Regions from separate parts of the Pseudomonas sp. A39 genome, predicted to be linked through region 2. Evidence: predicted binding sites of a transcription regulator. Region 2 holds the regulator's gene; the other holds the start of a gene.
The links. Region 2 encodes sigma-54, which starts transcription at its own class of promoters, with help from an activator protein. Its sites were predicted from a motif close to ANTGGCATNNANNTTGCTNT; they were not measured.

Region 1: a site for sigma-54 is predicted at 1,824-1,843, ahead of glnA (type I glutamate--ammonia ligase). Genes of this name have one in related genera too.

What each region holds. Positions count from the first base shown of each region.
Region 1 covers NZ_JBYVMD010000051.1:33,396-36,814, forward strand. Annotated here, with positions in the region: gene typA (translational GTPase TypA) at 1-15, opposite strand, end outside; gene thiI (tRNA uracil 4-sulfurtransferase ThiI) at 155-1,609, opposite strand; gene glnA (type I glutamate--ammonia ligase) at 1,944-3,350, shown strand.
Region 2 covers NZ_JBYVMD010000038.1:15,419-18,837, forward strand. Annotated here, with positions in the region: gene lptA (lipopolysaccharide transport periplasmic protein LptA) at 1-352, shown strand, start outside; gene lptB (LPS export ABC transporter ATP-binding protein) at 352-1,077, shown strand; gene AC3ZU9_RS24065 (RNA polymerase factor sigma-54) at 1,263-2,756, shown strand; gene hpf (ribosome hibernation-promoting factor, HPF/YfiA family) at 2,919-3,224, shown strand; gene ptsN (PTS IIA-like nitrogen regulatory protein PtsN) at 3,235-3,419, shown strand, end outside.

The DNA.
Region 1 (3,419 bases), on a different contig from region 2:
TAGATTTTCGATCACTTGTGTATCTCGATCAGAGGATTCGGTGTGCTGACAGGTCGTGGCAGCGATTAACAGTAGAGTCAGGCCTTGCCGTTACAGCTTGACGGCAGAGTCGGGGGGCCGGTGACGCAGGCCACAGGCAAACAGCCCCGGGCTCTTAGCTCGGTCGATAAACGCGCACATTGGCATACCCCTCACTGAGCAAATGGTGGGCATGCAGGCGACTCATCACGCCTTTGTCGCAATACAGCAGGTACTGACGGCTGTTATCCAGTTCCTTGAAACGCGCGTTCAATGCATAAAACGGCAGCGTTTGTACGTCGATGCCGGCGATTTCCAGCGGCTCATCTTCGGCGGCATCCGGGTGACGGATGTCGACGACGATCTGGCCGGCCAGGGCTTCGCTGACTTCTTCGATCTGCACATCCTGGCCCAGTTCGTCGATAACGCGATCGATCGGGACCAGCTTGGCGTTCTCGAGCGCACGCTCCAGAATCGCCATATCAAACTGTTGTTCTTCGTACTCCACGCGGTTGCGCTTGGCGTGGGTCTTGGGGTTCACCGAGATGACCCCGCAATATTCAGGCATATGCTTGGCAAAGTCAGCGGTGCCGATTTCTTCTGCCAGGTCGATGATGTCCTGCTTGTGGCTGGCGATCAGCGGGCGCAACACCAGCTTTTCGGTGACGCAGTCGATCAGCGACAGGTTCGGCAGCGTCTGGCTGGAGACCTGGGAGATCGCTTCACCAGTCACCAGCGCATCAATCTGCAACTGGTCGGCAATCCGGGACGCAGCGCGCAACATCATACGCTTCAAAACTACGCCCATATGACTGTTATCGACTTTGCCGAGAATTTCGCCCAGCACTTCCTCGAAGGGCACGCTTACAAATAGCACGCGTTGGGAGCTGCCGTACTTCTTCCAGATAAAGTGCGCGACTTCCATCACGCCCAATTCATGTGCACGTCCGCCCAGGTTAAAGAAGCAGAAGTGGCTCATCAGGCCGCGGCGCATGATCTGGTAGGCCGCCACCGTGGAATCGAAACCGCCGGACATCAGGACCAGGGTCTGTTCCAGGGCGCCCAGCGGGTAGCCGCCGATGCTGTCGTGCTGGCTGTGGATCACAAACAACCGTTGGTCGCGAATTTCCATGCGCACTTCAATTTGCGGCGCTTTCAGGGAAATTCCGGCGGCGCCGCACTCGCGACGCAGCTTGCTGCCGACGTATTTCTCGACGTCCATGGAGCTGAAGGTGTGCTTGCCGGCACGCTTGCAGCGCACCGAAAAAATCTTACCTTCAAGTGACTGACCATAGTGCTGCTTGCACTTCTCGGTGATGTCGTCGAAGTCGCCCAGCGGGTACTCATCCACCTGCAGGAAATGCGCGATGCCCGGCATGCAGCTCAGGCGCTCGGTCATGTCCTTCAAGGCTTTGGGCTCGGTGATACGGGTTTCCAGCTCGAGATTGTCCCACACGCCGTTCACCACCACAGCCGGGTCCAGATCGCGGAGCACGGCACGGATGTTCTTGGCCAACTGACGGATGAAACGCGTCCGTACCGGTCGGCTTTTGATGGTGATCTCGGGGAAGACTTTAACGATTAATTTCATGGAAACAGCGCGCGCCGGGCCTGCTGAAAAAGGGGGGCGCGGATTATAGCGGAAATCGCTCAAGGTTTAACCAGTTAATATGCACAACAAGCGCTACGCACTAAATAGGTGCATTTGCGCGCTTTTGCGCCACATTGAGGTGCGCGTTTTTTGCGCTTTTGTCGCAATGCACCGTTATAGGGGCGTTTTTGGAGCAAAAAACCCATGTTGGCGCACTGGCATGCAATTTGCTCTCTTGTGAGGCAGGTTGCCATGGCGGACTATCCGCGCCGGCATCACCCACATTCTAAGGGCTAACTCCACTACCCCAGCCCGAAGCCACCCGGAGGACACTATGTCGAAGTCGGTTCAACTCATCAAAGATCATGACGTTAAATGGATTGATCTGCGCTTCACGGACACCAAAGGCACTCAGCACCACGTGACCATGCCGGCTCGCGATGCGCTGGATGATGCTTTCTTCGAAGAAGGCAAAATGTTCGACGGTTCCTCCATCGCCGGCTGGAAAGGCATCGAAGCCTCCGACATGATCCTGATGCCGGACGACAGCACTGCCGTACTTGACCCGTTCACCGAAGAGCCAACCCTGATCCTCGTCTGCGACGTGATCGAGCCTTCGACCATGCAAGGCTACGACCGCGACCCACGTGCGATCGCCAAGCGTGCCGAGGAATACCTGAAGTCCACCGGTATCGGTGACACCGTATTCGTGGGCCCAGAGCCAGAATTCTTCATCTTCGACCAGGTTAAGTTCAAGTCCGACATCTCCGGTTCCATGTTCAAGATCTACTCCGAACAAGGCTCCTGGATGTCCGACCAAGACGTGGAAGGCGGCAACCATGGCCACCGTCCAGGTATCAAAGGGGGCTACTTCCCAGTTCCGCCGTTCGACCACGACCACGAAATCCGTACCTCCATGTGCAACGCCATGGAAGACATGGGCCTGGTCATCGAAGTGCACCACCACGAAGTGGCCACTGCCGGTCAGAACGAAATCGGTGTGAAGTTCAACACCCTGGTTGCCAAGGCTGACGAAGTACAGACCCTGAAGTACTGCGTACACAACACCGCCGTTGCTTACGGCCGTACCGCTACCTTCATGCCTAAGCCTCTGTACGGCGATAACGGTTCGGGTATGCACGTTCACCTGTCCATCGCCAAAGATGGCAAGAACACCTTCGCTGGCGAAGGTTATGCCGGCCTGTCCGACACTGCCCTGTACTTCATCGGCGGTATCATCAAGCACGGTAAGGCCCTGAACGGCTTCACCAACCCGTCGACCAACTCCTACAAGCGTCTGGTCCCAGGTTTCGAAGCACCGGTAATGCTGGCCTACTCGGCACGTAACCGTTCCGCGTCGATCCGTATTCCTTACGTGTCCAGCCCTCGTGCTCGCCGTATCGAAGCCCGCTTCCCGGATCCAGCAGCCAACCCATACCTGGCCTTCGCTGCCCTGGTCATGGCCGGCCTGGACGGTATCCAGAACAAGATCCACCCTGGCGACGCCGCCGACAAAAACTTGTACGACCTGCCGCCTGAAGAGGCCAAAGAGATCCCACAAGTGTGTGGCAGCCTGAAAGAAGCTCTGGAAGAGCTGGACAAGGGCCGTGCGTTCCTGACCAAAGGCGGCGTATTCAGCGACGACTTCATCGACGCTTACATCGGCCTGAAAAGCGAAGAAGAAATCAAGGTGCGTACCTTCGTACACCCACTGGAATACGAGCTGTACTACAGCTGCTGATCCGGTAGCGCTGCTTCTTAGAGCGGCGTGACAAAAAAAGACCTCCTTCGGGAGGTCTTTTTTTTGCCT
Region 2 (3,419 bases):
GATGAAGATCACCGGCAATACCGTGACCCTGACTCGCACCCCGGCTGGCGACATTGATGTGGTGACCTCGGTCGGCAACCTGGCTTACTTCGAACAGAAGCAGTCCGCTGCCGATACCGGTCCGATGAAGGGCTACGGCAAGACCATCCAGTATCACGCCCAGCAGAACCGCATCGTACTGATCGACCAGGCGAAAGTACTCAGCCCGGACGGCAACTCCACGGAAGGTGAAAAGATCACCTATGACACCGTGAAACAGATCGCTAACGCCGGTCGCGCCAATGGCAACAAGGTCACTGCACCTCGTCCACGGATCGACATGGTCATCCAGCCGAAGAAGAAGGCCGAGTAATGGCAACCCTGAAAGCCCAGCATCTGGCCAAGGCCTATAAAAGCCGTCAGGTCGTGCGCGACGTCAGCCTGTCGATCGACAGCGGCCAGATCGTCGGCTTGCTCGGCCCTAACGGCGCCGGTAAGACCACCTGCTTCTACATGATCGTCGGCCTGGTCCAGGCGGATCAGGGCCGCGTGCTGATCGACGACCTGGACGTGAGCCACCAGCCGATGCACGGCCGCGCCCGCGCCGGTATCGGCTATCTCCCGCAGGAAGCGTCGATCTTCCGCAAACTGTCGGTCGCCGATAACATCATGGCCATCCTCGAGACCCGCAAGGAGCTCGACCGTGACGGCCGTCGCAAGGAGCTGGAAAGCCTGCTGCAGGAGTTCCACATCAACCATATCCGCGACAACCTCGGCATGAGCCTGTCCGGCGGTGAGCGTCGCCGTGTGGAAATCGCCCGCGCCCTGGCCACTGCGCCCAAGTTCATCCTACTGGACGAACCGTTTGCGGGCGTCGACCCGATCTCGGTGGGCGACATCAAGCAGATCATCCATCACCTCAAGGCCAAGGGCATTGGCGTGCTGATCACCGACCACAACGTCCGTGAGACCCTCGATATCTGCGAAACAGCGTATATCGTCAACGATGGCCAGCTGATCGCCGAAGGTGATTCCGCCACCATCCTGGCCAACGAGCTGGTCAAGGAAGTGTATCTGGGTCACGAGTTCCGCCTGTAAACACCGTGGTGTCACGGCTGTTCGCCAAGGTGCGCGGGAGTCAATGAAAACCTCCGGATTTTTATTGTTACCGCGCTCTAGGCAAAGCCCCCGACATCAGGCATATAATTTGCTTATGTTTGGCGCTCACGCGCCCTGTCGTGGATGGCGCATTGCGCCGGCGAATAAGGTGTTAAGCCCCTGCCATGAAACCATCGCTAGTCCTGAGAATGGGCCAGCAGCTGACGATGACACCGCAGCTGCAACAGGCCATCCGCCTGCTCCAATTGTCGACCCTGGACCTGCAACAGGAAATCCAGGAGGCCCTGGAGTCCAATCCGATGCTCGAACGCCAGGAGGAAGGCGACGACTTCGATAATGCAGACCCGCTGGCCGATAATATCGAGCAAAAACCCAATCCCGACGTGCAGGAACCCTCCTACCAGGAAACCGCCCCTACGGTGGATAACCTTGAGGAAGGCGAATGGAACGAACGCATTCCCAACGAGCTTCCGGTCGACACGGCCTGGGAAGACGTCTACCAGACCAGCGCCAGCAGCCTGCCCAGCAATGACGATGATGAGTGGGACTTCACCACCCGCACCTCCGTTGGCGAGAGCCTGCAGAGCCACCTGCTGTGGCAACTGAACCTTGCGCCGATGTCGGACACCGATCGCTTGATCGCCGTGACCCTGATCGACTGCATCAACAATCAGGGTTACCTGGACGAGACGCTCGAAGAAATTCTTGAAGCCTTCGATCCGGAGCTGGATATCGAGCTGGACGAGATCGAAGCCGTCCTGCACCGCATCCAACAGTTCGAGCCCGCCGGCATCGGCGCACGCACCCTCAGCGAATGCCTGTTGCTGCAATTGCGCCAGTTACCGGCCAAGACCCCCTGGCTCGCCGAAGCCCAGCGCCTGGTGACCGATTACATCGACCTGCTGGGCAGCCGCGACTACAGCCAGTTGATGCGCCGCATGAAGCTCAAGGAAGACGACCTGCGCCAGGTCATCGAGCTGGTACAGAGCCTCAACCCGCGTCCTGGCTCACAAATCGAATCGAGCGAAGCCGAATACGTGGTTCCCGATGTGATCGTGCGCAAGGACAACGAGCGCTGGCTGGTAGAGCTGAACCAGGAATCGGTGCCGCGCCTGCGGGTGAACCCGCAATACGCCGGCTTCGTACGTCGCGCCGATACCAGTGCCGACAACACCTTCATGCGCAACCAGTTGCAGGAAGCGCGCTGGTTCATCAAGAGCCTGCAAAGCCGAAACGAAACCCTGATGAAAGTCGCCACCCAGATCGTCGAGCATCAGCGCGGCTTCCTGGAGTACGGCGACGAAGCGATGAAACCGCTGGTGCTGCATGACATCGCCGAAGCGGTCGGCATGCATGAATCAACGATTTCCCGGGTGACCACGCAAAAATTCATGCATACCCCTCGGGGTATTTATGAACTGAAATACTTTTTCTCCAGCCACGTCAGCACCTCCGAAGGCGGTGAATGCTCGTCCACGGCGATCCGCGCGATCATCAAAAAACTGGTTGCTGCTGAAAATCAGAAAAAGCCATTGAGTGACAGTAAGATCGCTGGTTTACTGGAGGCACAAGGCATTCAGGTCGCCCGTCGAACCGTCGCCAAGTACCGCGAATCCCTCGGGATCGCGCCTTCCAGCGAGCGTAAGCGTTTGATGTGACGGACGGGCCACAGCGTTCCGGGATGCGTTTTAAAACTCGCCGAGCGGCGATCAGCCTGTTTTTAACGCAGCGTGATCGACGCGCAGGCAGTTTTAAAATGCAGACCAGTGGCGGGTATTCCTACCCGTCGCGTTATGCACTGGCAACGAAGGAGAAGCTGTATGCAAGTCAACATCAGTGGACACCAACTGGAAGTTACCAAGCCCCTGCGTGAGTACACCGAAAGCAAGTTGAACAAGCTTGCGGGGCATTTTGACAAGATCACCAACGTGCAGGTCATCATGGAGGTCGACAAGCTCAAGCAGAAAATCGAGGCCACCCTGCATGTTCCGAATGCCAAGCTCGTCGCCAATGCGGAACATGAAGACATGTACGCGGCGATCGACTCGCTCTACGACAAGCTGGACCGCCAACTCATAAAGCATAAGGAAAAGAATCTGCACCTGATGCAAGGTACAGGTCGTTAACTCTCCCCCCATGATCCGACTTGAAACCATCCTGACCCCCGGCCGTTCCCTCGTGAACGTGCCGGGCGGCAGTAAAAAACGCGCCCTCGAACAAATTGCCAACCTGATCGGCCGTGAAGTGCCCGAACTGGATACGCAAGCTGTGTATGAGGCACTGATTGCCCGTGAAAAACTTGGCTCGACCGGTTTTGGCAA